Regions from separate parts of the Nocardioides nitrophenolicus genome, predicted to be linked through region 2. Evidence: riboswitches for the same ligand, from Rfam matches in the RefSeq annotation. Region 2 holds a riboswitch; each other region holds the start of a gene.
The links. Region 2 has a riboswitch for cobalamin ahead of cobN (cobaltochelatase subunit CobN). Riboswitches for the same ligand answer to the same signal wherever they lie in the genome.
Positions count from the first base shown of each region.

Region 1: it holds a riboswitch for cobalamin, as region 2 does, so the genes downstream of both, JOD66_RS09990 (ABC transporter substrate-binding protein) here and cobN (cobaltochelatase subunit CobN) in region 2, are expected to answer to the same signal.
Region 3: it holds a riboswitch for cobalamin, as region 2 does, so the genes downstream of both, JOD66_RS13255 (ABC transporter substrate-binding protein) here and cobN (cobaltochelatase subunit CobN) in region 2, are expected to answer to the same signal.

Region 1 covers NZ_JAFBBY010000001.1:2,031,330-2,041,235, reverse strand. The annotation lists gene JOD66_RS10015 (ABC transporter permease) at 93-845, opposite strand; gene JOD66_RS10010 (ATP-binding cassette domain-containing protein) at 842-1,855, opposite strand; gene JOD66_RS10005 (ABC transporter ATP-binding protein) at 1,992-2,753, opposite strand; gene JOD66_RS10000 (FecCD family ABC transporter permease) at 2,750-3,769, opposite strand; gene JOD66_RS09995 (class I SAM-dependent methyltransferase) at 3,766-4,554, opposite strand; gene JOD66_RS09990 (ABC transporter substrate-binding protein) at 4,551-5,591, opposite strand; cobalamin riboswitch at 5,659-5,843, opposite strand; gene JOD66_RS09985 (PadR family transcriptional regulator) at 5,879-6,508, opposite strand; gene JOD66_RS29055 (AAA family ATPase) at 6,522-9,299, opposite strand; gene JOD66_RS09975 (hypothetical protein) at 9,382-9,906, shown strand, end outside.
Region 2 covers NZ_JAFBBY010000001.1:5,043,463-5,053,368, reverse strand. The annotation lists gene JOD66_RS24310 (winged helix-turn-helix transcriptional regulator) at 1-295, opposite strand, end outside; gene JOD66_RS24305 (SDR family oxidoreductase) at 403-1,251, shown strand; gene JOD66_RS24300 (hypothetical protein) at 1,298-1,720, shown strand; gene JOD66_RS24295 (cobalt-precorrin-6A reductase) at 1,728-2,459, opposite strand; gene JOD66_RS24290 (cobyric acid synthase) at 2,456-3,847, opposite strand; gene JOD66_RS24285 (hypothetical protein) at 3,972-4,334, opposite strand; gene JOD66_RS24280 (SAM-dependent methyltransferase) at 4,336-5,064, opposite strand; gene cobN (cobaltochelatase subunit CobN) at 5,162-8,782, opposite strand; cobalamin riboswitch at 8,818-8,937, opposite strand; gene JOD66_RS24270 (hypothetical protein) at 8,954-9,502, shown strand; gene JOD66_RS24265 (AMP-binding protein) at 9,469-9,906, opposite strand, start outside.
Region 3 covers NZ_JAFBBY010000001.1:2,725,337-2,735,242, forward strand. The annotation lists gene JOD66_RS13255 (ABC transporter substrate-binding protein) at 1-960, opposite strand, end outside; cobalamin riboswitch at 1,018-1,222, opposite strand; cobalamin riboswitch at 1,324-1,540, shown strand; gene JOD66_RS13260 (ribonucleoside-diphosphate reductase subunit alpha) at 1,658-4,048, shown strand; gene JOD66_RS13265 (ribonucleotide-diphosphate reductase subunit beta) at 4,045-5,076, shown strand; gene JOD66_RS13270 (superoxide dismutase) at 5,198-5,818, shown strand; gene JOD66_RS13275 (DUF418 domain-containing protein) at 5,920-7,071, shown strand; gene JOD66_RS13280 (MFS transporter) at 7,115-8,338, shown strand; gene JOD66_RS13285 (response regulator) at 8,443-9,132, shown strand; gene JOD66_RS13290 (DUF4153 domain-containing protein) at 9,129-9,906, shown strand, end outside.

The sequences.
Region 1 (9,906 bases), 3.0 Mb from region 2:
GGAACTCCGCTACAGAACCACGGGTTCGGCTACATCCCGTGGTGAATCCCGACCCCGACCAGACGAGCGAGGTCGACGACCAACCCTGACGCTTAGGCGTTCTCCTTCTTGAACACCGAGGTCCCCCACCACACGGCCAGCCCGAACAGCACGACCGTCCAGCCGACGCCCCAGAGCATCGAGCTGTCGAAGTCGCCGAAGAACGCGGCGCGGACGGCGTCGACGACGTGGCGGATCGGCATGAAGTCGCTGAGTCGCTCGAGCCAGCCGGCGCCGAAGCTCATCGGGAGCAGGATGCCGCTGAGGAGCAGCACCGGCATCATCACGACGTTGATGACCGGCGCCATCACGTCCTCGCTCTTGGTGGTGAGGGCGAGCGCGTTGGACGCCGCCGCGCAGGCGCCGCCGAGCATCAAGGTGAGCACGACGCCGACCACGATGCCGCCGAAGGAGGCGTCCATGCCGAGGATCAGGCCGAGGCCGACCAGGATCACGGCCTGCACGAAGAGCTGGAGCAGGTCGCGGTAGAGCCGGCCGAACAGCAGGGCGGAACGGTGGGCGGGGGTGACCCGCTCGGCCTCGATGACACCCTCGCGCCACTCGCCGATGAGCGAGAAGCCGGCGAAGAAGGCGCCGAAGATGCCGAGCTGGACGAGCATGCCGGGCACGAACCAGGTGTACTTGTTGCCGCCGAGCTGGGCGATCACCGGCTCGAGCAGGGGGCCGAACAGCAGCAGGTAGAGCACCGGCTGGAGCATGCCGATGATCACCCACGCCGGGTTGCGCAGGTTCATCCGCAGCTGCCGGTTGAAGACGATCCAGGACTCGCGCAGGAAGCTGTTCACGCCGGGGCTCCTTCGGTGGGTACGTCGGCCGGGTCCTTCGCCTCGGCGGCGGCCTCGGCGTCGCGCAGCGAGCGACCGGTCAGGGTGAGGAAGACGTCGTCGAGGGTGGGCCGCACGACCTCGATCGACTCCAGGCCGACGCCGGAGCTCTCCAGGTCGCGGAGCAGGCCGGGGACGGCCTTGCCGGCACGGGCCACCCGGCCCCGGACGTGCTGGCCGTCGACCTCGACGTCGGCGCTGATCGAGGCGAGCTTGTCGCGGGCGACGGCGACCTGCTCCTCGGTGGCCACCTCGAGGTCGACCAGGTCGCCGGCCACGGCGGCCTTGAGGTTGTCGGCGGTGTCGCTCGCGACGATCTCGCCCTTGTCGATGATCACGATCCGGTCGGCGAGCGCGTCGGCCTCGTCGAGGTAGTGGGTGGTCAGGAAGACGGTCGCGCCCTCCTTGGCCCGCAGGTCCGCGATGTGCTGCCACAGGTTGATCCGTGCCTGCGGGTCGAGGCCGGTGGTGGGCTCGTCGAGGAACACCAGGCCGGGGGAGTGGATCAGCGCCATCGCGATGTCGAGGCGGCGCTTCTGGCCGCCCGACATGTTCTTCGGCATCCGCCGCCACAGCCCGTCGAGCTGGAGCTTGTCGAAGAGCTCCTGGCCCTTGGCGACCGCGGCCTTCTTGGACATGCCGTAGAGCATCCCGTGGTCGACGACCTCGTCGCCGGCGTAGGCGCCGGAGAAGGTCGAGCCCACCTGGGAGCAGTAGCCGATGCTGCGGCGTACGTCGACCGCCTGGGTCGCGACGTCGAAGCCGGCGACGGTGGCGGTGCCGGCCGTCGGCTTGAGCAGCGTGGTCAGCATCCGCAGGGTGGTGGTCTTGCCGGCGCCGTTGGGGCCGAGGAAGCCGACGACCTCGCCCTCCTCGACGTCGAGGTCGACGCCCCGCACGGCGTGGACCTCCTTCTTCTGCTTGCCCTGTCCGCTGTGGAAGGTCTGCACGAGCCCTCGTGCCTCGATCATGGGTTCCCCTCGGTAGTCAAGGTTGAATAGGGCGGAGTATTCAAGATTGAACACGGCGCCGTCAAGCGGGCTCCCGCCCGCCTTCCCCCAGCACAGACCATGCCACCGACGCCGACTCATCGGCGACGGGAATTCCTCAGCGCCGGCCGAGGATCCGCACCCACGTGCCGTGCGCGTCGGCGACCACCTGGGCCCGCACGTCGTACACCTCCGCGACCAGCTCGGGGGTCAGTGCCTCCAGCGGCGGTCCACCGGCCACCACCCGCCCTTCGCGCAGCACGAGCAGCAGATCGCAGAACTGGGCGGCGAGGTTGAGGTCGTGCAGCGCGATGACCGCGGTGACGGGCAGCCGGCGGACCAGGGTGAGCAGCTCGAGCTGGTGGGCGACGTCGAGATGGTTGGTGGGCTCGTCGAGGAGCAGCTCGCGCGGCTCCTGGGCCAGGGCCCGCGCCAGCTGGGCGCGCTGCCGCTCGCCGCCGGACAGCGCGTCCCAGCCGCGGTCGAGCAGGTGGCCGATCCCGACGGCGTCGGCCGCGGCCGCCACGGCGGCGTCGTCGGCGGCGTCGTGCGGGCGCCACGGCCCCTGGTGCGGGATCCGGCCGAGCGCCACGACGTCGGCGACCGTGAGGGCCACGGTCGTGTCGGCGTGCTGGTCGACGACGGCGACCCGGCGGGCCAGGGTGCGCCGTCGCCACTGACGCACCGGGAGGTCGTCGAGGGTGACCACGCCGGACGACGGGCGCCGGCTCCCGGCGAGCAGGCGCAGCAGCGAGGACTTCCCGGACCCGTTCGGCCCGAGCAGGCCGACCGTGGCGCTCTCGGGCACGTCCAGCGACACGTCGTCGACGACCAGCCGGCCCCCGCGCCGCCAGCTGACGGCCCGCGCGTGCAGGCTCATCCGCGCCTCCCGCGGCGGCGCAGCACGAGCGCGAACGCCGGTACGCCGACCAGCGCGGTCACCACGCCGACCGGCAGCTCCTGCGGCGCGACGAGCACCCGGGCGACCGTGTCGGCCCAGACCAGGAAGACGGCGCCGGCCAGGGCAGTGATCGGGATCAGGGCGCGGTGCCGGGGGCCGACGACGGCGCGCGCGGCGTGCGGCAGCACCAGGCCGACGAAGCCGATCGCGCCGGCCGCGGCGACCGCGACCGCCGTGATGGCTGCTGTTGTGACCAGCAGCACCGCCCGGGTGCGGCCGACCCCGATGCCGAGGGCGCCGGCGGCGTCGGTCCCGAACGCGAACGCGTCGAGGGAGCGGGCCAGCACGATGCAGACCACCGTCCCCGCCGCCACGACCGCGCTGACGAGGAGGGCGTCGGACCAGCGCGCCCCGCCGAGGGAGCCGAGCAGCCAGACCAGGACGCCGCGGGTCTGCTCGGGATCCGCGGACGTCAGCACGATGAACGAGGTCAGCGCGGAGAAGAGCTGGGTGCCGGCGACACCGGCCAGGATCAGCTTGTCGGGTCCGGAGCCGGCCGCCCAGGCGAGCAGCACGACGAGCGCGAAGGACACCAGCGCGCCGAGGAAGGCGCCCCCGGTCAGGCCCAGGGCGCCCGCGCCGATGCCGAGCACCGCCACCACGACCGCGCCGGTCGAGGCGCCCGAAGAGATCCCGAGGACGAAGGGGTCGGCCAGGGGGTTGCGCAGCAGGGACTGCAGCACCGCGCCGCACACCGCCAGCCCCGCGCCGCAGGCCGCCGCGAGGATGCTGCGCGGCAGGCGCAGCTCCCACACGATCGCCGCCCGCAGGCGGGAGAGCTCCGCCGGCGGACCGCCGAGATGCTCGCGCACGACGGCGAGCACCTCGCCCACCGACAGGTCGGCGGGCCCCACGATCGTCGCCGTCGCCACCGAGAGCAGCACCAGGGCGGTGCCGACGACGACCGCGGTCGCCAGCCGGAGCCGGGAGGTCAAGCCACCCCGTAGACGACGAAGTCGTCGAAGAGCTGCCACACCGTGCCGTGCTCGGCGAACCCGGCCTGCGCCAGCGCCGCGAGCCGGAAGCCGACACCGGTCGCCTCCGGCGCCGGCCGGTCCGCGAAGCGCCGGTCGCGCTCGGCGACCAGCTCGGCGTACCCGGCGCGGGCGGACAGCTCCGACCACCAGGTGTCCCACGGCTCGGCGCCCCGGTCGAACGCCGCCTCCTGGGTACGCCGGTCGTGCTCGGCCGCCCAGGAGCGCAGCCGCGGCTGCCGGTGGTCGTAGCGGAAGTGGTCGCCGTCGAGCAGGACGCCGTCGTCGGCGAGCAGGTCGCGGGCGTCGCGGTAGGCCGCGACCAGCTGGGCGGGCGAGAGCCAGTGCAGCGCCGTCGTCGAGACGACGCCCGCGACCGGCTCGTCCCCGACGTGCGCCCGCAGGCGCTCGACCCAGCCGTCGGCGGTGAGGTCGTCGTCCACGAAGGCCACCCGGTCGCCGTACCGCTCGCCGGCCTCACGGGCCAGCGCCAGCAGCGCCGGGTCGTGGTCGACGCCGAGCACCCGCGCCCGGGGGAAGCGCTCCAGCACCCGGAACGAAAGCGAGCCGGGCCCGCACGCCAGGTCGACCACGACGGCCGGCTCGCCGCCGCACTGCAGGTCGAGGACGTCGAGCATCGCGGCGAAGCGGCCCTCGCGCTCGGCGATGTACGCCGCCTGCTGCCGGTCCCAGCGCTCGAGCAGGTCGGCGCTGCTCACCCCGGTCACCCCGGTCACCCCGGTCACCCCGCCAGCCCCAGGTCGCGCAGGCCGGCGGCGAGCTGCTCGATGCCGTCGACGTTGCGGATCGACGGGTCCATCGTGGTGCCGTCGAGAATGATGTAGCGCCTCTCCTTGACCGCGGTCAGCCGACGGGCGACCGGGTCGGACTCGAGGAAGTCGATCTTCGCCCGGGCGCTGTCGCCGTCGCCGCCGCGGCCCAGGTCGGCGAGCACGAGCACCGTCGGGTCGCGCTCGAGCAGGCTCTCCCAGCCGATCTCGGGCCAGTACTGGTCGGAGTCCTCGAACGCGTTGGTGGCCCCGACCGCACGGGTCATCAGGCCGGGTGCGCCGCAGCAGCCCGCGATGTAGGGGGTCTTCGTGGCGGCGTACCACCACGCGAAGGTGATCTCGCCCGTGCCCGCGGCCTGCTGGGCCGGCTGGGCCGCCTCGGCGCGGCGCCTCAGGTCGGCGACCAGCTCCGCGCCCCTGTCGGGCACGCCGAACAGCCGCGCGATGTCGGTGATCTCGGCGTACTGGTCGTCGAGGGTGAGCCGGTGCTGGACCTCGGCCTCCTGCCCGGCGCACTCGCTCGGCGACTGGTACGTCGGCACGCCGAGCTCGGTGAACCGCCCGCGGTCGGCGATGCCCTCGTCGGTGAAGGTGTAGTCGAAGGTGGTGTAGAGGAGGTCCGGGTCGCGGTCGAGCACCGACTCGAAGGACGGGAACTCCGCCGCGAACGGCTCCACCTTCGCCCGCTCGGCCTCGAGCGCGGGCAGCACGCTGTCGTCGCTGATGGCGTAGCCGGCCATCCGGTCGCCGAGGCCGAGCGCGAGGAGCAGCTCGAGCGCGGGCTGGTTGACGGCCACGGCCCGCTCGATCGGCGCGGTCACGGTCACGTCGACGTCACAGTTGGCGAGCCCGACCGGGTAGCCGGCGTCGGAGGTCGGTGGCGCGGCCGCGCCCGGGTCGTCGGCGTCGGTGGAGCCGCAGCCGGTCAGCGCGCCGAGCAGCAGGACGCCGCTCAGGAGCAGGGCGGAGGAGGAACGGGTGGGGTGGCGCATACGGGTCTCACCGTCGTGGTCCGCAAGCCCGGGTCGCGGGGCCTGTCCATCGGGTTCGCGCGGTCCGGTCGGTCCGCGGAAGCCAGCAGGTCTTCGGACTCGGGATCCATCGGACGGGGCGCCTTCCCAGACCGGGGTCCAGTGGCTGGCTACTGCCTGCTCCGCCCGTCACCCTCACCGCTGCGCGTCAGCTCCGGACTCTCACCGGATTCCCTGGCCACTGGTGGCTTGACTGGCGTTCGGAGCCTAGCAGCGCCCGCCGCGCCGGTGGTCGGTGGCGGTCGGGCTCAGCCGCCGAGGAGCGCCCGGTACCGCTCGCGGTCGGCGTTCATCTGCCAGCCCGGGTCGTCCGCGGGCGGCGTCCAGGTCGTCGCGTCGAGCGCGAGTCGGCCCGCCTCGAGCTCCTCGATGGTCTCGCGCAGCCAGGCCAGCTCGGCCACCGCGAGATCGAGCCACATCACCACGCCGCGCAGGGCGTGCGGCGGGGCGTCGCCGGGCTCGGGCGGGGTGGCGAGCCGGGCGACCAGCTGCTCCAGGGCGACCCGTCGGCGTACCAGGGACCGCAGCGCGTTCTCGGGCGGGACGAGCGGAAGCAGTCCGAAGGCCGCGCTGAACGCCTTGCGGTCGACGACGCTGACCTCCTCGAGGCCGGCGGTCACCAGGCGCTCGAGCTCGGTGCGCCCGGTCGCCGTCGACTCGTAGACCGCAACCTCCCGGCCGCCGTCGTCGAGGTCGTGGCGCACCAGGAAGCCCTGCTTGGTCAACGTGGCCAGGCCGTTGTAGATCGAGCCCGGGTTGAGGTGGGCCCAGTCGTCGACGCTCCACGACAGCAGCTCACGGCGGATCTGGTAGCCGTTGACCGGCTCGAAGAGCGCGACCGCGCCCAGGAGCAGCATCCGGGTGTCGTGGGCGGCCATGGTCCCCAGTCTCCTACGCGTCCGCGGCGAGCCGGGCGGCGAGACCGTCGCGTCCCACGCCGAGCTTGCGGTAGGCGCGCGAGAGGTGCACCTCGACGGTCTTGGTGCTGAGGAACAGCCGCTGGGCGATGTCGCGGTTGCGCAGCCCGGTGGCGGCCAGCTCGACGACCCGTCGCTCGGCCGAGGTGAGCGCCGCGACGCCGGTCGTCTCGATCCGCCCGGCCCGGCCGCCGGCCAGGGCGAGCTCGGTGGTGGCCCGCTCGGCGAGGCCGGCCGCGCCGAGACGGTGCGCCAGCTCGCGGCCGATCCGGAGCTGCTCGCGGCCCTCGACCCGCCGTCCGGTACGACGCAGCGCGGCGCCCAGCGCGACTCGCGAGCGGGCCTCCTGGAGCCGGGCCTGCGACCCGGTGAGTACCTCGACCGACCGCTCCAGCTGGGCGATCCCGTCGTCCGCGGCGACCTCGCCGACGGTCCGCAGCGCCTGGCCGAGCATGCTCGCCGCTGCCTTGCGCTCCGCGACGGCCAGCTCGGTGGCCGCGAGCTCTCGCGCCTCGTCGACCCTGCCCAGCGCCCACAGGCTCTCCACCGCGGCGACCCGCCAGCCGCACCAGGTGGGCGAGTCCATGTCGAGCTCGATCAGCCGCTCGCTGCACAGCCTCAGCGAGGCCAGCGCGCCCTCGTGGTCGCCGGTCGCGGCGCGGACCAGGCCGCGGGAGCGGAGCAGGTGGATCCCCGTGGCGTTGTTGGGGTCGGTGGCCACCTCGTCGGGAATCTGCTCGATGGTGGCGACCGCCTCGGCGAGCCGGCCCTGCCCGAGCAGTGCCTCCGCCAGGCCGGCGGCGGCCATCAGCCGGACCAGCTGACCGCCGGCGACGACCTCGGCGTGGCGCAGCGCCTCGGCGAAGTCGGTGCCGCTGTCGTCGAGGCGGCCGGCCCACAGGTGGGCCCAGCCGCGGGTCACGGAGGCGGCGGCATACAGCGGGACCGAGCCCTCGCGGGCGGCGAGCTCGAGACCCTGTGCGCAGAGCTCGGCCGCCTCGTCGTACGCCCCGGAGCAGGCCAGGTGGATCCGTGCGAGCGACCAGGCGAACGGGCTGGCGAGCTGCTCGGGCGTCGCCCCGTCGCCGATCGCGCGTCGGGCCAGGGCGCCGGCCTCGGCTATCGGCGCGAGGGTCGCGTTGGCGACCGAGGCCTGGTGGATGAGGAGCAGCCGTTCGCCGGGGGTGGCGCCGGCGAGCTCGCCGTGCGCGGCGAGCCGGGTGCGGGCGTCCTCGAAGCAGCCGGGCACGGAGATCTCGGCCGCGACCAGCGCGGCCTCGACGAGGAGGGTCAGGTCGCCGTGTTCCGGTCCGAGGTCCGCCAGCGCGGCCTCGAGGATGGGGACGGATCGTTCGTAGAACCCGCCCACGTGGTACGCCGCGGAGAGCCCCAGCGCGCAGTGCGCCCGCAGCACGGGGTCGCTCACGCCGCGGCCCGCGCGCTCCAAGGTGGCCACCGACGCGGGGTCGCCGGCGTGCAGCTCCGCGGTGCCGAGCTCGACCAGCAGGGCCGGGAGGTCGGCGGCGGGCGGCGGCTCGGCCACCGCGCGGCGGAGCAGGTCGACCGCCGCCTGGGGTGCGCCGTCGGCCAGGGCCGCCCGGGCGGCGGTGCGCAGCAGGTCCGCCGCCCACGGGTCCCCGACGCCCTCGGCCTCGAGCAGGTGTCCCGCCGCGGGATGCAGTCCGTCGGGTTCGGCGGCGAGCGCCCGGGCGGCGCGCCGGTGCAGGTCGTCGCGGGTGGCGGCGCCGGTCGCGGCGGTGACCGCGCCACGCAGCAAGGCGTGCCGGAACCCGAGCAATCGCTCGGTCGCGAACAGCCCCGCGTCCCGCAGCCGGTCAGCCGCGATGCCCGCCTTCTCGGGGGACAGGTCCGCGAGGTCGGCGGCGATCCGCAGCGGCGCCGAGTCGAGGACGGCGACCGCGCGGGCGAGCGCTTGCTCGGTCGTGCCGAGCGCCGTGAGCCGTTGCACGACCGTGTCCACGACGGCCAGCGGAACCAGCGACCGGACGTCCGTCGTACCGAGCAGGTCGGCGAGCGCGGTGACCAGGAAGGGGTTGCCGCCGGTCACGTCGGCGCAGGCCGCAGCCATCTCGTCACTCAGCTCGGCGTGGCCCAGGTCGGCGAGGCAGGACCGCACGCCGGCCACGCTGAGCGGCGCCAGGTCGAGCCGGCCGGACCCGGCGACGAGCGCCGCCAGCGCCGGGCTGCGCCGCTCGGGGAGGATGTCGCGGGCCGCGACGACGAGCAGCACCGGCAGCTCGCCCGCCCGGCTCAGCAGATGCTGGCAGAACACGAGCGAGGCCTCGTCGGCCCAGTGCGCGTCGTCGACCGCGAGCACGAGCGGGCCGTCGGCGGCGAGCCCGTCGAGCAGCCAGTACAGGCTGTTGAGCATCACCGACGGATCGGCGACCGGCTCACCGCGGTGCAGCACCAGGTCCACCGCGGCCCGGGCCGCGCCGTGGGCGATGCCGTCGAGGCCGTCGATCGCGGCCGGGTCGAGGTCGGCCAGGGCCCGGCCGAACAGCTGCCGGACGACGCCGTACGGCGCATGGGTCTCGAGCTCGCCGGCCGCCGCCCGCAGCAGCCGCAGGTCACCGGCCCCGGCCAGGACCGAGTCCAGCAGCGTCGTCTTCCCGACGCCCGCGGGCCCGAGCAGGCAGAGCGCGCCCCCTGACCCGGCGCGCAGCCGGTCGAGCGCGGCGCCGGCCTGGGCGAGGCTCGCCTCCCTTTCGACGAGTCGACCGCTGGGCACGGAGGAAGCGTAGTGCGGTCCGCATGAGGATTGGGGTGCTCCCCTGACGCGGACGGTGGCCGAGCCGTGGCTGGATGGGGACGTGATCTCCGTCCTCGGCCGCTCTGCCGCGATCCTGCTCCTGGTCCTCGCGACCGCCGCCTGCTCCTCCGACGACGGGAAGGACGACCAGAAGGCAGCGCCGGCACCCGCCTCCGCGACCGGCTCGCCGGACCCGATGACGGAGACGACCCCCGCCTCGCCGACGCCGAGCACCGTGGCGGCCGACCCGGCCGCCCGGCTCGACTTCGCGGTCGTCGAGACCGCCACCGCCGACCTGACCAGCGACAACCCGTCGTGCGCGATCACGAAGTGGAGCCCCAACGAGACCGGTGTCGACGGACAGGTCGACTTCCGCCAGTTCGACTGCTACGGCGACCAGGACGGCGTCGACATCGGCCTCCCGGCGCTGCTGCAGACGATCATCTGGGTCGAGATGCCCTCGGCCGAGGAGGCCCGCGCCTACGCCCAGGACAACCTCTACGACGACAACCAGGCCCTGGTGGCCGGCCCGACGGCCCTCGTCGTCAACGGCCTGTGGGGCCAGCAGGGCACCGACCTGTACGCC
Region 2 (9,906 bases):
CCTCGCCCAGCGGGGTCAGGCTGTAGTCGACCCGCGGCGGCATGACGGGCTGCTGCTCGCGATGGACCAGCCCGTCGCCCTCGAGGGTCTTGAGGGTCTGGGCCAGCATCTTCTCGCTGATCCCCTGCGCCCGGCGGCGCAGGTCGCTCCACCGCTGCGGCCCGTCGGTGAGCGAGACCAGGACCAGGACACCCCACTTGCTCATCACGTGGTCGAGCAGCACCCGGCTCGAGCACGCGGCGGGGAAGATCCCGCCCGGGAACTGATCGAAGATGGTGTCGGTACTTTCCGTCACGCAAGTACCTTACTTCAAAGTGCGTACTAACCAACGGGAAGCAACTTCCCGAACGGCCCGTTGAGGAGGTCGACAAGCACGACCCCCACCGTTCGAAAGGCTGCACCATGTCCCTCGTCGTCACCGGAGCCACCGGCCACCTCGGCCGCCACGTCATCGCCGCCCTGCTCGACCAGGGCGTCCCGGCCGACCAGGTGGTCGCGCTGGGTCGCGACGAGGAGCGGCTCGCCGGGCTGGCCGCCCTCGGCGTCACCACCCGCCAGGTCGACTACGCCGACGCCGAGGGCCTCGCCGCCGCCTTCGCGGGCGCCGACCGGGTGCTCTTCATCTCGGGCAGCGAGGTCGGCCAGCGCCTGCCCCAGCACCAGAACGTCGTCGACGCGGCGCGGTCGGCCGGCGTCGGGCTCCTGGCCTACACGAGCATCCCGCACGCCGACACCTCCGGCCTCGCGCTGGCCGTCGAGCACCGGGCCACCGAGGAGGCGATCCTCGCGTCCGGGCTGCCCCACACCTTCCTGCGCAACAGCTGGTATCTCGAGAACTACACCGACCAGCTCCCGACGTACGCCGAGCACGGCACCGTCCTCGGCGCCGCCCGCGACGGCCGGGTCAGCGCCGCCACCCGCGCCGACTTCGCCGTGGCCGCGGCCGCCGCGCTCCTGCTCGAGCAGCCGAAGGCCGTCTACGAGCTCGGCGGCGCCGGGTTCAGCCTCGAGGAGCTCGCCACGACCGTCGGCGAGGTGCTCGGCAAGGAGGTCACCTACACCGACCTCCCCGCCGACGAGCTCACCGCGGCCCTGGTCGGCGCCGGCCTGCCGGAGCCGTTCGCCGCGACCCTCGCGGACGCCGACCTCGGCCTGGCCCGCGGCGAGCTGTACGTCGAGCCCACCGACCTCGAGGAGCTGCTCGGCCGCCCGGCGACCTCGCTGGAGGACGCGCTGCGCGCCGCGCTCTGAGAAGTCCGGGCGTGTGCTCCTCGCCGGTCGCGGGCATCGACGATGCATGGCGATCGATGAGGAGCACACCCGGCCCGACGGCGTCGACGACCTGACGGTCGAGGCGCTCGGCAACATCTCCGAGGCGCTGGAGGCCGTGGAGGTGGCCCGCGGCCACCTCTACGCCTTCCACCGGTTGAGCGGCACCGCCGACCTCACCCTCGGCAAGGGCGTCGACCAGCTCCGCGAGGCCGGGCACACCGAGCTGGCCGACCGGATCGAGCGCGAGCTGGTCGGGCGCAACGTGATCCAGGGACGGTGGACCTTCCAGCTCGTCGAGGAGTACGACGACGGCTATTACACCGCGTTCCGGGACCTGGACCGGCAGGCCCGCGAGGCGCTGGTCGGGGGCCGGCGCCACCTCTACGAGGCGGAGATGAAGGAGGACCGGCGCACCCACGGGCGGCCGGGTCACGAGCGGACCCCCTAGCAGGCACTCAGAGCGAGCGCAGCCAGGCGACGACGGCGTCGACCTCGCTGACCGTCTCCACGCCGGCGGGCGCCGGCGCCCGTCGTACGACCACGACGGGGATCCCGAGCTCGGCCGCGGCTTCCATCTTGGGCCAGGTTAGCTCGCCGCCGGAGTCCTTGGTGACCAGCACGTCGCGGTCGGCCATCAGGTCCCGCTCGCGCTCCAGCGTGTAGGGCCCGCGCGAGGTCAGCAGCTCCCAGGTCGGCGGCAGCTCGACGTCGGGCGGGTCGACGACCCGGGCCAGCACCTGCCGCTCGGCCAGTGCCGGGACGAAGCGCGCCAGCTCCTGGCGGCCGATGGTGAGAAAGGGCCGGCTGCCGAGCTCGCCGGCGACGGTCGCGGCGTCCTCGTGGGTCCGCACCCAGATCCACGACGGCGTCGCGCGATCCGCCCAGCCGGGCCGCTCCAGCCGGAGCAGCGGTACGCCGGCCGCGGCGCAGGCGGCCGCGGCGTTGCGGGAGATGCCCGCCGCGAACGGATGGGTCGCGTCGACCACCACGTCGAATTCCGCCAGCGCCGCCCGCAGCCCGGAGACCCCGCCGAAGCCGCCGACCCGCACCTCGCCGACCGGCAGCCGCGGTCGCGCCACCCTCCCCGCGAGCGACGAGACGACGGGGACGCCGTCGGCGACGAGGCGGGCCGCGAGGGCGCGGGCCTCGCCGGTGCCCCCGAGCAGCAGCACCCGCGTCGCCGTCATCGGGTCAGGTCCAGGATCGCGTCGAGGTCGAGGTGCTCCTCGACCAGGTCGCCGAGCAGGTCGAGCCGGGCCGCGCGCGCCGCCGGGAAGGATGCCGCCGAGGTCACCCCCAGGGCCCGCTCCAGGTACGCCGCGCGGGTCGGGTCGTCCTCGAGGCTGCCGTGCACCATCGTCCCGGTCACGCTCCCCGCCGTGGTCGCTCCGGCGATCCGGCCGTGATGGATCTCGTAGCCGGCCGGCTCGTGCAGGGCGAGCCGCTTCTCCGCGCCGAAGCGCGTGGTCAGGTCGAGCAGCCCGAGACCCTCGACCACCGCACCGGCCGCGCCCTCGGTGCCCTCAGGGTCCTCGATCACCCGCCCGAGCATCTGGCAGCCGCCGCAGATCCCGAGCACCGGTCGGCCCGCGGCGGCGTGCCGCTGGATCGCCACGTCCAGCCCACGCTCGCGCAGCCAGGAGAGATCCGCGAGCGTCGCCCGCGTGCCCGGCAGCACCACCAGGTCGGCGTCGCTCAGCCGCGCCGGGTCGGACACGAACTCCACGTCCAGCCCCGGCTCCAGGCCGAGCGCGTCGACGTCGGTGAAGTTGCTGATCCGCGGCAGCCGGACCACGGCCACCCGCCGTACCCCCGCCCCGATCTCGGCCCGCCGGCCGGCGAGGTCGAGCGCATCCTCGGAGTCGAGCCACAGGTCGGGATGCCACGGCAGCACGCCGTACGTCGGGCGGCCGGAGCGCGCCTCGAGGTCGGCCAGCCCCGGCCGCAGCAGGTCGACGTCGCCGCGGAAGCGGTTGACGACATACCCCCTGATCAGCGCCTGGTCGGCCCCGTCGAGCAGCATCAGGGTGCCGTAGGCCGAGGCGAACCAGCCCCCGCGGTCGATGTCGCCGACCACGATCGTCGGCACGTCGCCGTGTCGCGCCAGCCCCATGTTGACGTAGTCGCTGGCCCGCAGGTTGATCTCGGCCGGGCTCCCCGCGCCCTCGGCCACGACCAGCTCGAAGCGCGAGCGCAGGTCGTCGAACGCGGCGAACGCCGTCTCGGCCAGATGAGCGCGGCCGTCGTGCCAGTTGCGCGAGGACACCTCGCCCGCCGGCTGACCCATCAGGACGACATGGCTGCGCCGGTCGCTGCCGGGCTTGAGCAGCACCGGGTTCATCGCGACCTCGGGCGTCACCCCCGCGGCGAGCGCCTGCACCCACTGCGCCCGCCCGATCTCCCCCGGCCGCCCGTCGGGGCCGGTGACGACCATCGAGTTGTTGGACATGTTCTGCGCCTTGTACGGCGCCACCCGGATCCCGCGCCGCGCGAACGCCCGGCACAGCCCCGTCGTCAGCACGCTCTTGCCGGCGTCCGAGGTCATCCCTGCGACGAGCAGGGCCGCGCCGGTCATCGGGGGCTCCGGGTGGGGTGCAGGAATCGCCGGTCGACAGGTGATTCCTGCACTTGTCGGCCGTTGCAACGCCCGACAAGTGCCAGAACTGCCCGTCCAGTGCAGCCCATGGGGCTCCTGTGACTCATCCGCGCTTCCCCCGGAACAGGTGGCGCTGCAGTACGTCGGGCACGGCGCCACCCTCGCGCACCCAGTCGACGACCGCCTCGGTGGCAGCACCCGAGAGGACACCACCGAGCCAGAAGTCCTTGGGCCGACGGCCGCCCGGGAACCAGGTGAAGTCCCGCACCAGGACGACGTTCGACCGGTCGCACTCGTCGAGGCAGTCGACGACGCGGACCCGCACCCGCGGACCGCGCCGGCCCGCCGGGTCGTCGAGCGCCTCGATCTCGTCGCGCTGGGCGCGGTGGTCGACGTCGGGGTGCTTCTTCGTCGTACCGCAGCAGCAGTCACGGCAGAGCAGTACGTCGCGCTCGGGCAGTCCCACCTCAGGCCTCCGGTCCGCGCAGCAGGAACAGGTCCATCACCCAGCCGGCCTCGGCCTTCGCGGCCGCGCGTGCGTCCTCGATCACGCCGACGACGTCACCGACCCGCCCGGACACCAGCCGCTCCCCCACGCCGCCGAGGTTCGCGCCCCACCAGATCGTCCAGTCCTCGAAGCCCTCGAGGTCGACGCCGGCGGTCAGCATCACGACGAGGTTCCGCTGCCGCGCGGCCACGTCCGCGCGCAGTCGCCGCGCGGTCGTGACGTGGACCGGCTGGCCGACCTCGTGCAGCACGATCCGGTGCCGGGCGGCCAGGACCTGCGGCGCGCTCACCCCGGGGAGCACGTCGAACGGCACGTCCAGCTCGCGCACGATCCGGATGGTCCCGTCGTAGAGCGACGGATCCCCCCAGACCAGGAAGGCGCACGTCCCGCCGCGCCCGTCCAGCACCGCGCGGTACGCGGCCAGCCGGGCGGCGTACCAGTCCGCCACGGCGCCCTCGTAGGCCGACCGGTCGAGGCCCGGCGAGCGGTCCCGCTCCGGGTCGCGTACGACGACCAGCTCGACGCCGTACGCCTCGCAGACCGCGCGCCGGGCCTCCAGCAAGGCGTCCTCGTCGCCCTTCTGCACCGCGATCGCGTAGTCGCACTCCCCCAGCGCCGCCGCGACCTCCGGGGTGACGTGCTGAGGCCCCATCCCGAAGCCGAGGATGCGTACTCGGGCGGCGGTCATCGAACTGGTCCGACCAGCTGGGAATTGGGCACCAACGACGTGCTCGTACGGCGTGTCGCTACGGTTTGGTCCCAAACCGCATGCCCCAGAGCGCCCCTCATCGGTCCTCCAGGTCGCCCTCGACCTCGAGATAGGCGGCCTGCAGCGCCGCCAGCACCTCGGGATCCGGCGACTCCCACAGCCCACGGTCCTTGGCCTCGTGCAGCCGCTCGACGATGCTCCGCAGCGCCCACGGGTTCGACTTGCGCAGGAACTCCTGGTTGGTCTCGTCCAGCACGTACGACCGAGCCAGCGACTCGTACATCCAGTCGTGCACCACGCCCGCGGTCGCGTCGAAGCCGAACAGGTAGTCGACGGTCGCGGCCAGCTCGAAGGCGCCCTTGTAGCCGTGCCGCTGCATGGCGCCGATCCAGCGCGGGTTGACGACGCGGGCGCGGAAGACGCGGTTGGTCTCCTCCTGCAGGGTGCGAGTCCGGACGGCGTCCGGCGTGGTCGAGTCGCCGACGTACGCCTTCGGGGCCGAGCCGGTCAGCGCGCGGATCGTGGCGACCATGCCGCCGTGGTACTGGAAGTAGTCGTCGCTGTCGGCGATGTCGTGCTCGCGGGTGTCGATGTTCTTGGCCGCGACCTTGATCCGCCGGTAGTTGGCGCGCATGTCGTCGGCCGCCGGTACGCCGTCGAGGTCGCGCCCGTAGGCGAAGCCGCCCCACGCGGTGTAGACCTCGGCGAGGTCGGCGTCGTCGCGCCACGAGCCGGACTCGACGGCCTGCAGGATGCCGGCGCCGTAGGAGCCCGGCTTGGAGCCGAAGATCCGGGTGCGTGCACGCCGCTCGTCGCCGTGCTCGGCCAGGTCAGCGGCGGCGTGGGCGCGCACGAAGTTCTGGTCGAGGGGCTCGTCGAGCTCGGCGACCATCCGCACGGCGTCGTCGAGCATCGCGACCACGTGGGGGAAGGCGTCGCGGAAGAAGCCGGAGATCCGCACGGTGACGTCGATCCGCGGCCGGCCGAGCTCCTCCAGCGGGATGACGGTCAGCGCGTGCACCCGCTTCGACGCCTCGTCCCACTCCGGACGTACGCCGAGCAGCGCGAGCACCTCGGCGATGTCGTCGCCCGACGTGCGCATCGCCGACGTGCCCCAGACGGAGAGGCCGACCGACTCCGGGTACGCAGCCTCCTCCTCGACGTAGCGCGCGAGCAGCGACTCGGCCATCGCCTGACCGGTCTGCCAGGCCAGCCGGGACGGGACGGCGCGCGGGTCGACGGTGTAGAAGTTGCGGCCGGTCGGGAGCACGTTGACCAGGCCCCGCAGCGGCGAGCCGGACGGGCCGGCCGGGACGTAGCCACCGTCCAGCGCGTGCAGGGTGTGGTCGAGCTCGTCCGTCGTCCGGGCCAGGCGCGGGACGACCTGGGTGGCCGCGAACGCCAGCACCTGCCGCACCTCGGGCGAGGCGTGCAGGTCGGCGACGCGGGCGGGGTCCCAACCCGCCTTCTCCATCGCCTCGACCAGCTCGCGTGCCTCGGCCTCGACCCGGTCGACCTCGGTGGTCGGCGCCTCCGGCGCGAGGCCGAGCGCGGCCCGCAGCCCTGGTACGGCGTGCGACTGCCCGCCCCACACCTGCGCCGCGCGCAGGATCGCGAGCACCAGGTTGACCCGTGCCTCCCCCTCGGGCGCCTGGCCGAGCACGTGCAGGCCGTCGCGGATCTGGACGTCCTTGATCTCGCACAGCCAGCCGTCGACGTGGAGCAGGAAGTCGTCGAAGTCGTCGTCCTCGGGCTTCTCCTCGAGGCCGAGGTCACGGTGCAGCTCGGCGGCGTGCATGAGCTGCCAGATCTCGCCGCGGATCGCGGCCAGCTTGGCCGGGTCCATCGCGGAGATCTTGTCGTACTCCTCGAGCAGGCCCTCGAGCCGCGCGATGTCGCCGTAGCTCTCGGCGCGCGCCATCGGCGGGACCAGGTGGTCGACGATCGTGGCGTGCGCGCGGCGCTTGGCCTGCGCCCCCTCGCCCGGGTCGTTGACGAGGAAGGGGTAGATCAGCGGCATGCTGCCGATCGCCGCGTCGGTGCCGCAGGACGCCGACAGCGCGGCGTTCTTGCCCGGCAGCCACTCCATCGAGCCGTGCTTGCCGAGGTGGACGACGGCGTGCGCGCCGAAGCCGTGCTCGACCCAGCGGTACGCCGCCAGGTAGTGGTGCGAGGGCGCCAGGTCGGGGTCGTGGTAGATCGCGACCGGGTTCTCGCCGAAGCCGCGGGGCGGCTGGATCATCAGCACGACGTTGCCGGCCCGCAGCGTGGCGAGCACGATCTCGCCGCTGTCGTTGACGAACAGCGTGCCGGGCGACTCGCCCCACGCCTCGACCATGTCGCCGCGCAGGTCGGCGGGCAGGTCTGCGGTCCAGGCGTCGTACTCGGCCTTGGTGATCCGCACGTGCGCGTCGGTGAGCTGGCCGGAGGTCAGCCACTCCTCGTCCTGGCCGCCGGCCGCGATGAGCGCGTGGATCAGGGTGTCGCCGGCCTCGGTGTCGTCCTCGAGATCGAGGACGCCGAAGCCGTCGCCGACGTCGTACCCGGCGTCGCGCAACCGGCGCAGCAGCCGCACCGCCGAGACGGGCGTGTCGAGGCCGACCGCGTTGCCGATCCGGGAGTGCTTGGTGGGGTAGGCGCTGAGCATGAGCGCGATCCGCTTCTCGGCGTTCGGCACCCGCCGCAGCCGCGCGTAGTTCACCGCGAGCCCGGCCACCCGGGCGGCGCGCTCCGGGTCGGCGACGTACGACGGCAGGCCCGCGTCGTCGAGCTCCTTGAACGAAAAGGGCGCGGTGCTGATCCGCCCGTCGAACTCGGGGATCGCCACCTGGTTGGCGTAGTCGAGCGGCGAGACGCCGTCGTCGGAGGCGTCCCACTCGGCCCGGCTGCTGGTCAGGCACAGGCCCTGCAGCACGGGGATGTCGAGCGCGGCGATCCGCTCCACGTCCCAGGTCTCGTCGTCGCCGCCCGCGCTCGCGCCGGCCGGGACGCTGCCGCCCGCGGCGAGCACGGTGACGACCAGCGCGTCGAGCTCACCGAGCGCGGTGAACAGCTCGTCGGGCGCGGCCCGCAGCGAGCCGGCGAAGATCGGCACCCCCACGGCCGACCCGGTCGCGTCGATCGCGTCGCACAGGGCGTGGACGAAGGCGGTGTTCCCGCTGGCCTGGTGGGCGCGGTAGAAGAGGACGCCCACCCGCGATAGTCCCTGCTCAAAAGCACCGGTTCTCGGGGCATCTCGGTGCTTTTGAGCAGGGACTATCGCACCAGGCCGCTCGACCAGGCCCCAGGCCGGGATCACCTCCGGGGCCTCGAAGCCCTCACCGGTGAGCAGCACCGTGTCGGAGAGGAAGGCGTGCAGCTGGGCCAGGTTCCGCGGGCCGCCCTCGGCCAGGTAGCGGTGCGCCTCGGCCGCGAGCCCGACCGGGACCGTCGAGGTCTCCATCAGCTCCGCGCTCGGTGTCTGCTCGCCGCCGAGCACCACCAGCGGACGCCCGGTGGCCCGCAGCGCGGCCAGCTCGCCGTCGTACTGCTGGGGGGAGCCGAGCAGCCGGACGACGACCAGGTCGCTCCCCTCGGCCAGCGCGACGAGGCCGTCGAGGGTCGAACGGTTCGGGTTGGCCCACCCGTAGTCGGCCCCGCTCGCCCGCGCGGACAGCAGGTCGGTGTCGGACGTGGACAGCAGTGCGATGCGCGCCATGACGCTCAAGGCCTCCTCGGGGTTCTCGCCCCTCATCGGTAGGTGTGTCCGCGGCCAGTGTCTGGCTGCCCGCCGCCACGAGGGCGTCGGGGTCACAGTGGCGGAACCGCCCCGGTCTCACACCGGGTTCCTGGGCCGCGGACCTGTGGGAGCTCAGCCTACGGTGGTCCCATGCAGGATCAGCAGGCGCCCGGCATTCCCGTGGCCGTGCACGGCCACCCCAACCTGGACACCCTCCTGCTGTGGCACCCCGCGGTCCGCACCGACGCCGACGCCGTCGGCGCCCTGGCGAGCCGGATCGCGACCCGCGGCGGGGTGCGGGTCGTCGTACCGACCTGGGAGGACGGGCGCGACCTGCTCCGCTCGATCCGCTACGCCCGCGGCTCGGCCGTGCACCCGCCGGACCACCTCACCGTCGTCGGGTACGGCGAGGCCGGCATCGCCGCGCTGAGCCTGGCCCAGCACCAGCGCCGCCTCGGGATCGGCCTGCGCCGGGTGACCTGCGTCGACGGCGGCCCCGACTTCACCGACCCGATCAGCGGCCGGCCGCTCGGCGTACCGGCGGCGCGGCCGGACGCGGTCGCCACCGAGGTCGACGTCGTCGCGTCGGCGGACCCGGCCTGGGCAGAGGCGACGGCGACCTCGTGGCAGGCCGCGGGATGGGCCGCCACGCTCGTCCCGGCCGATCAGTTCACCTGGCGGGTCAGCCCCTCCCAGTAGGGCGCGCGGAGCTTGAACTTCTGCAGCTTGCCGGTCGCGGTCCGGGCCAGCTCGTCGCGGAACTCCACCGACGTCGGCGCCTTGTAGCCGGCCAGCCGGTCCTTGCACCAGCGGATCAGCTCGGCCTCCATCTCGAGGCCGGCGCTCGTGTCGGGGGTCAGTACGACGAGCGCCTTGATCGTCTCGCCCCACTTCTCGCTCGGTACGCCGATCACCGCGACCTCGGCGACGGCCGGGTGCGAGAACAGGGTGTCCTCGACCTCGATCGAGGTGACGTTCTCGCCGCCGGTGATGATCACGTCCTTCTTGCGGTCGGCGATGGTGAGGTAGCCGTCGTCGCCGAGGTAGCCGCCGTCTCCGGTGTGGAACCAGCCGTCCTTCAGCGCCGCGGCCGACTCCTCGGG
Region 3 (9,906 bases), 2.3 Mb from region 2:
GGCTCCGTCGGCCAGCCGCACGCCGGGCGTGGACTCCGAGAACGGGATCACGACGTATCGCTTCGCCTTGACCGCGCGCAGGTTCTTGAGCACCGGGTCCTTCTCGAGCATCGCGATCTTGTCGTCGGCCGTGGACCAGCTCGCGTCGGCCAGCACGATCACGTCGGGGTCGGACTTGACGACCCGCTCCCAGCTCACGTCGGCCCAGCCGCCCTCGACGTCGCCGAAGACGTTGGTCGCGCCCACGGCGTCGAGGATCAGCTGCGGGCCGCCCTCGCCGGCACCGGCGAACGCGGTCTTGTCGCCGGAGTCGAACCAGAAGACGTCCAGGCCGTCGCCCGGCTTGTCCGCGGCGAGGGTGTCGAGCTGACCCTGCTGCTCCCTCTCCAGCGCGTCGGCGCGCTCGGGGACGCCGAAGACGTCGGCGACGATCTCGATCTCGTCCCACACCGAGTCGAACGAGACGTCGGCGCTGGGCTTGTTCTCGCCGCAGCCGAAGAGCGAGAGGAACGAGCCGATGCCGAGCTTGGTCAGCTCGTCCTGGGCGCCGGCGTTGTCGGCGTCGAAGGCGCTGGCGTACGACGCGTAGACGAAGTCCGGCTTCGCGGCGAGCAGGGTCTCGTTGTCGGGGTACTCCTTGGCGAGCACCTTCACCTCGTCGTACGCCGGCTGCCACTTCTGCGGCACCGCGTCGTCGAGGTACGCCGTGCCGGCCATCCGGTCGGACAGGTCGAGCGCGAGCATGACCTCGGTCGCGCCCTGGTTCATGGTCACCGCGCGCTCAGGCGGCGCGGTGATGGTCGAGGTGAAGCCGCAGCTGCTGGCCTTCACCGGGAAGCCGGTCGTGGTGGCAGGGCCCTTGTCCTCGGCCTCGGGAGCGCCGGCGCACCCGGCGAGGAGGAGCGGCAGGGCGGCCAGGGCAGGCAGGAAGCGGGTACGACGGAACGACGTCACGGTCACTCTTTTCGGGTCCGAGGCTCTTGCGCGAAGCCTGTGGTGCGGGTGTGTCGCGGACCCTCGAGATCCACGGCCAGCAGGTCTTCGGACTCGGGATCGACCGGACGGAGCGCCTTCCCGGAGTCGGTCAGCCGAGTGTCTGCTGCCCGCCACCAGTGGCGTGTTGCCCCGCCCGTCACCCTCACCGCTGCGCGTCAGTCCCGGACTCTCACCGGGTTCCCTGACTCACGTTGCTTCGTGAGCACGACTGGCGATGCGGACGCTAGCACGCGCCGCCCGGGCGCTCTTGGTGGGATATCTCACCTCCGGGGCACCCGACACGCCGACACCAGATCTAGGTCCCACGGATCTGAGCAACCACTACATATGGTGGTTCTCGTAGCTGGTTCCTCGCCCCACCCAGGGGCGCGGAGGCAAGAGGGAACCCGGTGGAAGTCCGGGACTGCCCCGCAGCGGTGAGTGGGAACGACCGCCGTCACACAGCACTGGGTCGCGACGTGCGACCTGGGAAGCGACGGCCAGTAGGACTCCTTTCGAGGAGACGCCCGCGAGTCCGAAGACCTGCCAGCGCACCGCGCCCGCCGGGTGCGGTGGTCCGAGGCCTCGTGGGAAGGCCGACGGCTGAGCAGGCGCCTGCCGACGACGGGGCGCCTCCCCTGCTGTCGTCCCCTCGCGAGCCAGACTCCGAGGGGAGAAGCCAGTGACCGTCACCGAGTCACCCACCCGCACCACCATGACGGTGCGCAAGCGCAACGGCGAGACCGAGAGCGTCGACGTCACCAAGATCGTCCGCGCCGTCGACCGGGTCAGTGCCGACCTGCCCGACGTCGACCCGATGCGGGTCGCCACGCGCACCATCAGCGGCCTGTACGACGGCGCGACCACCGCCGAGCTCGACCGGCTCTCGATCCAGACCGCGGCCGAGCTGATCGGCGAGGAGCCGGCGTACTCGCGACTGGCGGCCCGGCTGCTCGCCGGGTACGTCGACAAGGAGGTCCGCAACCAGGGCGTGGCCTCGTTCAGCCAGTCCGTCGCGCTGGGCCACGCCGAGGGCGTGATCGGCGACGAGACCGCCGCCTTCGTCAAGGACAACGCCCGCAAGCTCGACTTCGCGATCGACGAGGACGCCGACCGCCGCTTCGAGTACTTCGGCCTGCGCACGGTCTACGACCGCTACCTGCTGCGGCACCCGACGACCCGGCTGGTGCTGGAGACGCCGCAGTACTTCCTGCTGCGCGTGGCCTGCGGCCTGTCCCGCACCCCGCAGGAGGCGATCGGCTTCTACCGGCTGATGTCGAGCCTGGCCTACCTGCCGAGCAGCCCGACGCTCTTCAACTCCGGCACCCGGCACACCCAGATGTCGTCGTGCTACCTCGTCGACAGCCCGCGCGACGAGCTCGACTCGATCTACGCGCGCTACCTCCAGGTCGCCCAGCTCTCGAAGTTCGCCGGCGGGATCGGCATCGGCTTCTCCCGGGTCCGCTCGCGCGGCGCGCTGATCCGCGGCACCAACGGCCAGTCCAACGGGATCGTGCCGTTCCTGCGCACGCTGGACGCCTCGGTCGCCGCGGTCAACCAGGGCGGGCGCCGCAAGGGCGCGGCATGCGTCTACCTGGAGCCGTGGCACCCCGACGTCGAGGAGTTCCTCGAGCTGCGCGACAACACCGGCGAGGACGCCCGGCGGACCCACAACCTCAACCTGGCGCACTGGATCCCCGACGAGTTCATGCGCCGGGTCGAGGCCGACGAGACGTGGTCGCTCATCGACCCGAACGAGGCGCCGGAGCTGCCGGACCTGTGGGGCACCGCGTTCGACGAGGCCTACCGCCGGATCGAGGCCGAGGGCCGGTACGTGCGTCAGGTCAAGGCCCGCGACCTCTACGCCAAGATGATGCGCACCCTCGCCCAGACCGGCAACGGCTGGATGACCTTCAAGGACGCCGCCAACCGGTTCTGCAACCAGACCACCGACACCCCGGGGCCGCGGCAGCCGGTCGTGCACCTGTCGAACCTGTGCACCGAGATCATCGAGGTCTCCTCCGACGGCGAGACCGCCGTGTGCAACCTCGGCTCGGTCAACCTCGGCCAGCACCTGCTCGCCGGCGGGGTCGGTGGGGTCGGTGGTGCCGATCTCGACTGGGACAAGCTCCGCGCGACCGTGCGCACCGCTGTGCCCTTCCTCGACCGGGTCATCGACATCAACTACTACCCGAGCCCCGAGGCGGCGGCCTCCAACCCGCGCTGGCGGCCGGTCGGCTTGGGCCTGATGGGGCTGCAGGACGTCTTCTTCGCGCTCGGCCTGCCGTTCGACTCCCCGGAGGCCCGCGCGCTGTCGACCCGGATCTCGGAGGAGATCTACCTGACCGCGCTCGAGGTCTCCTGCGAGCTCGCCGCCGTCCACGGCGCACACCCGGCGTACGACGCCACGCGGGCCGCCCGCGGCGACCTGCACCCCGACCTGTGGGGCGCCACCGTCACCCAGCCCGAGCGCTGGGCCGCGCTCAAGGAGCGCGTCGCCGAGCACGGCCTGCGCAACTCGCTGCTCATCGCGATCGCGCCGACGGCGACGATCGCCTCGATCGCCGGCTGCTACGAGTGCATCGAGCCGCAGGTCTCCAACCTGTTCAAGCGCGAGACGCTGTCGGGGGAGTTCCTCCAGGTGAACTCCGCGCTCGTCCGCGAGCTCAAGGCGCGCGGCCTGTGGACCGCCGAGGTCCGCGAGGAGATCAAGCGCGCCGAGGGCTCGATCCAGGGGATCGCGGCGATCCCGGCCGACGTACGGCTGCTCTACCGCACCGCCTGGGAGCTCCCGCAGAAGGCGCTTGTCGAGATGGCCGCCGAGCGCCAGGGCTTCATCGACCAGTCGCAGTCGCTCAACCTCTTCATGGCCGCACCGACGATCGGCAAGCTGTCGTCGATGTACGCCTTCGCCTGGAAGAGCGGGCTGAAGACGACGTACTACCTGCGCTCGCGACCCGCCTCGCGCATCCAGCAGGCGACCGTCGCCGTGCTGCCCACCCCCACGACCGCCGACGAGGAAGCGATCGCCTGCTCCCTCGAGAACCCCGAGAGCTGCGAGGCCTGCCAGTGACCGCCACCGACCACACCGCCACCACCAGCCGGATGCTGCTCGACCCGGGGATGAACCTCACCCTGCGGCCGATGCGCTACCCGCACTTCTACGAGCGCTACCGCGACGCCATCAAGAACACCTGGACCGTCGAGGAGGTCGACCTCCACTCCGACCTCAAGGACCTGAGCCGGCTCACCGACGCCGAGCGGCACCTGGTCTCGCGGCTGGTGGCCTTCTTCGCGACCGGCGACACGATCGTGGCGAACAACCTGGTGCTCAACCTCTACCAGCACATCAACTCCCCGGAGGGGCGGCTCTACCTGAGCCGGCAGCTCTTCGAGGAGGCCGTGCACGTGCAGTTCTACCTGACCCTGCTCGACACCTACGTGCCCGACGAGACCGAGCGGCACGAGGCGTTCGCGGCGGTCGACAACATCCCGTCGATCAAGCACAAGGCGGACTTCTGCTTCACGTGGATCGACAAGGTCTTCGAGCTCGACCGGCTCGAGACCCGCGAGCACCGGCGGGCGTTCCTGCTCAACCTGATCTGCTTCGCGGCGGTGATCGAGGGGCTGTTCTTCTACGGGGCCTTCGCGTACGTGTACTTCCTGCGCTCGCGCGGGCTGCTCAACGGCCTCGCCTCGGGGACCAACTGGGTGTTCCGCGACGAGTCGATGCACATGGCGTTCGCCTTCGACGTCGTGGACACGGTGCGCGAGGAGGAGCCGGACCTCTTCGACGACGAGATGGCCGCCGAGATCCGGCAGATGCTCATCGAGGGCGTGGACGCCGAGGCCCAGTTCGCCGACGACCTACTCGGCCAGGGAGTGGCCGGACTGTCGACCGCCGACATGCGCGCCTACCTGGAGCACGTCGCCGACCGGCGGATGCAGCGGCTGGGCCTGGAGCCCATCTACGGATCGGCCAACCCGCTGGCGTTCATGGAGCTGCAGGACGTGCAGGAGCTGTCGAACTTCTTCGAGCGCCGGGTCTCGGCGTACCAGGTCGGGGTGAGTGGCTCGGTCGGGTTCGACGAGGACTTCTGATTCGGGTTGCGGGCCGTCCCCACCCTCGGTACCCGCCGAGCAATGGTGGGGACGACCCGCGAGGGCAGCATTTCCCTGGACCATTGTTGCAAATCAGTTGCAATAGCGAAAGGCTGGCGACATGTCCGTCTACGCGCTTCCCGACCTCCCCTACGACTATGCCGCCCTCGAGCCCTACCTCTCGGGCGAGATCATGGAACTGCATCACAGCAAGCACCACAACGCCTATGTCACCGGCGTCAACACCGCCGTCGAGCAGCTCGCCGCGGCCCGCGAGCAGGAGTCCTTCGGCAGCCTCTCGACGCTGGAGAAGAACCTCGCCTTCCACCTCGGCGGCCATGTCAACCACTCGGTGTTCTGGCCGAACATGTCGCCCGACGGCGGGGACAAGCCGACCGGCGAGCTGGCGCAGGCGATCGACGAGCACTTCGGGAGCTTCGACAGGTTCCGTGCCCACTTCCAGGCCAACGCGCTCGGCGTCCAGGGCTCGGGCTGGTCCGTGCTGACCTGGGACGTGCTGGCCCAGCGGCCGTACGTCATCCAGCACTTCGACCACCAGGGCAACGTCCCGATCTGCATGGTCCCGCTGCTGATGCTCGACATGTGGGAGCACACCTACTACCTGCAGTACCGCAACGACAAGGCCACCTTCGTCCAACAGTGGTGGCACATCGTGAACTGGGCCGACGTCGAGCGCCGGTTCGAGGCAGCCCGCTCGCAGACGCCCGGCCTGATCGGCTGAGCGTCGCGGTCGGTCGGCGGCCCGACCAAAGGAGGGGGTGGCGCCGACCGCGGTCCGATGTGCCCGGGCGGCCGCGCGGCTTGACTGACCGGGTGAGCTCGATGACCAGCGCCGGTCCGGTCGCCCTGGGGGCGCGGGCGCTGGGACCGGACCTGGCCCGCGGCTGCATGCTGCTGTTCATCGCGCTGGCCAACTCCCACTACTTCCTGACCGGCGACGCGGTCCGCGGCGGCTTCCCGGTGGCCGGCTCGGCGCTCGACCACGCGGTGACCTGGGTGATCGCGACCTTCGTGGACGGCCGGGCGTTCCCGATGTTCGGCTTCCTGTTCGGGTACGGCGTGGCCCACCTCGTGCGCCGCCAGGTCGAGGCCGGTGCCCCGCCGCGAGCGGTACGCCGCCTGCTGTGGCGGCGCGCCGGCGTCCTGGTCGCGGTGGGCGTGGTCGACGCGATGCTCCTCTTCGTCGGCGACATCCTGGCGATGTACGGCGTGCTGCTGCTCGTCGGTGCGTGGGCGGTGCGCTGGTCGGACCGCTGGCTGCTGGTCGTCGCCGGGCTGCTCTTCGCGCTGAACGCCCTTCCGTCGGCGGACTCGTCCTCGGTGAGCACGGACCCGCCGGACGTCTCGATGCTGCCGCCGGACCTCGCCACCCAGCTGGCCGAGCGCCCGGTCGTGGTCGCCTTCATCGCCCTGCTCGGGCCGATCGGGTTCGCCTGCCCCTACCTGCTCGGGCTGTGGGCCGGGCGACGCCGGGTGCTCGAGCAGCCGGAGCGCTATCGCGGTCTGCTCGTCTCGGTCGCCGCCGTCGGCGTCGGCGTCGCGGTGCTCGGCGCGCAGCCGGTCGCGCTCATGCTGGCCGGGGTCACGGCGGTGCCGTCGGCCGGCGTGCTCGAGCTGGTCGGACCGCTGCACGACGCGGCGGGCGTGCTCGGCGGACTGGGGTACGCGGCCCTGATCACCCTCGCCGCCCGCCGGCTCGAAGGCGTGGTCGAGGGACGCCGGGGCCGGGTGATCGACGCCCTCGCCGCGACCGGGCAACGCTCGATGACCTGCTACCTGGTGCAGTCGGTGGTGTGGGCGGTCGTGTTCACGCCGTACCTGCTCGGGCTGGCCGGCACCCTGAGCGTCACGGCGACGGCCCTGCTCGCGATCGCCACCTGGGCCGGCTCGGTCGTCCTCGCCGACCTGCTGGCCCGGCGCGGGCGGCGGGGCCCGTTCGAGGTGCTGGTCCGGCGGGCGACCTACCGGACCTGAACCCGGCGGAATGGACATCCGACGTCTGGTGTTGCATGGCTCCGTGACCGCCACCACCGACGCCGCCGCCCAGGAGACCCGGCTCCAGCGCCTGCTCGTCGTCCTCGGGATCGTGGTCCTCGCGTTCAACCTGCGGCCGGCCGCGTCCAGTGTCGGGCCGCTGCTGGAGGAGATCCGCGCCGGCGTGCCCCTGGGCGCCACCGAGGCGGGCATCCTCACCACGCTGCCCGTGATCTGCTTCGCGCTGGTCGGCGGCGCGGCGCCCCGGCTCGCGTCGTGGCTCGGGGTGCACCGGGTCGTGCTGCTCGGGCTGGTGCTGCTCACCGGCTGCCTGTGGGCGCGCGGTCACGTCCACCAGGGCTCGCTGTTCCTGGTCCTCTCCTTCGTGGCACTCGCCGGCGCGGCCGCCGCGAACGTGCTGATGCCCTCGCTGGTCAAGCTGCACTTCCCCGACCGGGTCGGACAGATCACCGCCGTCTACACCACCTCGATGGCCGTCGGCCTCACCGCGTCGTCGGCGCTGAGCGTCCCGATCGCGACCGGCGGCGGCGAGCACGCCGACTACACCCGCGGCCTGGTCGCGTGGGCGGTGACCGCGGGCATCGCGGTGCTGCCGTGGGTCGGGCTGATCCGGCACGACCTGCACGTCGACCGGCGCACCTCCACGATCGGGGTCAGCGCCATCGCGCGCACCCGCCTCGGCTGGGCGATGGCCGGCGCCTTCGGGCTCCAGTCGCTGCAGGCGTACGCGATCTTCGGCTGGTTCGCGCAGATGTGCCGCGATGCCGGCTACTCCGCCGAGGCATCCGGAGTGCTGCTGGGCGTGGTCACCGGCGCCAGCATCCCGCTGTCCCTGCTCATCCCGATCCTCGCCGGCCGCTTCCGCGACCAGCGCTGGCTGCTCACCGCGCTGATCGCCTGCTACCCGGTCGGCTATCTCGGCTTCCTGGCCGACCCGAGGCCCCTCGGCTGGCTGTGGGCGCTCGCGATCGGCTGCGGCACCAGCACCTTCCCGCTCGTGCTCACCATGATCGGCCTGCGCGCCCGCACCCCCGAGGGCACCGCCGCCCTGTCCGGATTCACCCAGTCCGCCGGCTACCTGCTCTCCGCCGCCGGTCCCTTCGGCGTCGGCGCCCTGCACGCCGCCACCGGGAGCTGGACCCCGTCGGTGCTGCTGCTGCTCGGTCTGTGCGTGCCGCTGTACCTGTGTGGGCTCTACGCCACCGGTGACCGGTACGTCGAGGACGAGCTCGCGCGCCGTACCTGAGCGCCGCGGCCGGGCACGGTGCCTGAGGGGCCGCGCGCGGATCTGCACAGAACCTGCACACGTCGTCCCCGTCTCCCGGCGCCTCGCGCTCGTAGCCTCGGGGCATGGAGAGCGTGCGCCGTCGGATCCTCGTCGTCGAGGACGACCCGGTCATCAACCAGGCGGTCACCGACCGGCTCCAGGCCGAGGGCTACGACGTGGTGCGTGACTTCGACGGACCCGGCGCGGTGGCGGCGCACGCCGAGCACGAGCCGGACCTGGTGCTGCTCGACGTCATGCTGCCCGGGTACGACGGCCACGAGGTGTGTCGTCGGATCCAGGCCGACCGGCCGGTGCCGGTGCTCATGCTCACCGCCCGCACCGACGAGGCCGACGTCCTGGTCGGGCTCGGGGTCGGCGCGGACGACTACCTGACCAAGCCGTTCCGGATGCGCGAGCTGGTCGCTCGGGTGGCGGCGCTGCTGCGCCGGGTGGACCGGGCGGCCGAGCTGGCCGGCCGCCGGGCCCTGGAGCTCGGCGACCTGCGGGTCGACGCCCCGGCCCGGCGGGTGTGGCGGGGCGAGGAGGAGGTGCGGCTGACGCCGACCGAGTTCGACCTGCTGCTCTGCCTGGCCGCCACGCCGGGCGCGGTGGTCACCCGGGAGCGGCTGCTCGCCGAGGTGTGGGGCTGGGACGGTGCCACCGGCACCCGCACCGTCGACAGCCACGTGAAGGGCCTGCGCGCCAAGGTCGGCGCCGACCTGGTGCGGACCGCGCACGGCGTGGGCTACGCGTTGGAGGTGCCGTCGGCATGACGCCCCAGCCGCTCGTCGGCGTCCGCTCGATCAAGGTCAAGCTCGGCCTGCTGGTCGCGGCGAGCGCCACCGTCGCCGCCCTGGTCGCCGCGCTCGGCCGCTCCGACAACGTCCCGCTCTGGCTGACCATCCCGGTCACCATCGGCCTGGCCCTGGCGCTGACCCAGCTGCTCGCGGTGGGGATGACCTCGCCGCTGCGGCAGATGACCGCCGCCGCCCGGCGGATGGCGACCGGCGACTACGCCGTACGAGTGCCCGACACCGCGCGCGACGAGGTCGGCGAGCTGGCCCGCGCGTTCAACACGATGGCCCGCGAGCTCGCCGGCGTCGACCGGCAGCGCCGCGAGCTGGTCGCCAACGTCAGCCACGAGCTGCGCACCCCGCTCGCCGGGCTGCGGGCGGTCCTCGAGAACGTCGTCGACGGCGTCGCCCCCGACGACCCCGCCGTGCTCGCGACCGCGCTCGCGCAGGCCGAGCGGATGAGCGGCCTGGTCGAGGACCTGCTCGACCTGGCTCGCGTCGACGCGGGCAAGGCGCCGCTCGCGGCCCGCGGCGTACCGCTCGCCGAGCTGCTGACCGATGCGGTCGCCGAGGCGGAGGCGCTCGGCCGCCGCGTGACCTACGACCTCCGGGTGACGCCGCCGGACCTCGTCGTGACCGCCGACCCGGCGCGCCTGCACCAGCTGGTGGCCAACCTGCTCGACAACGCCTCGCGGCACAGTCCCGCGGGCGGCACGGTCGAGGTGCGGGCCGAGGCCGCCGGCGACCGGTACC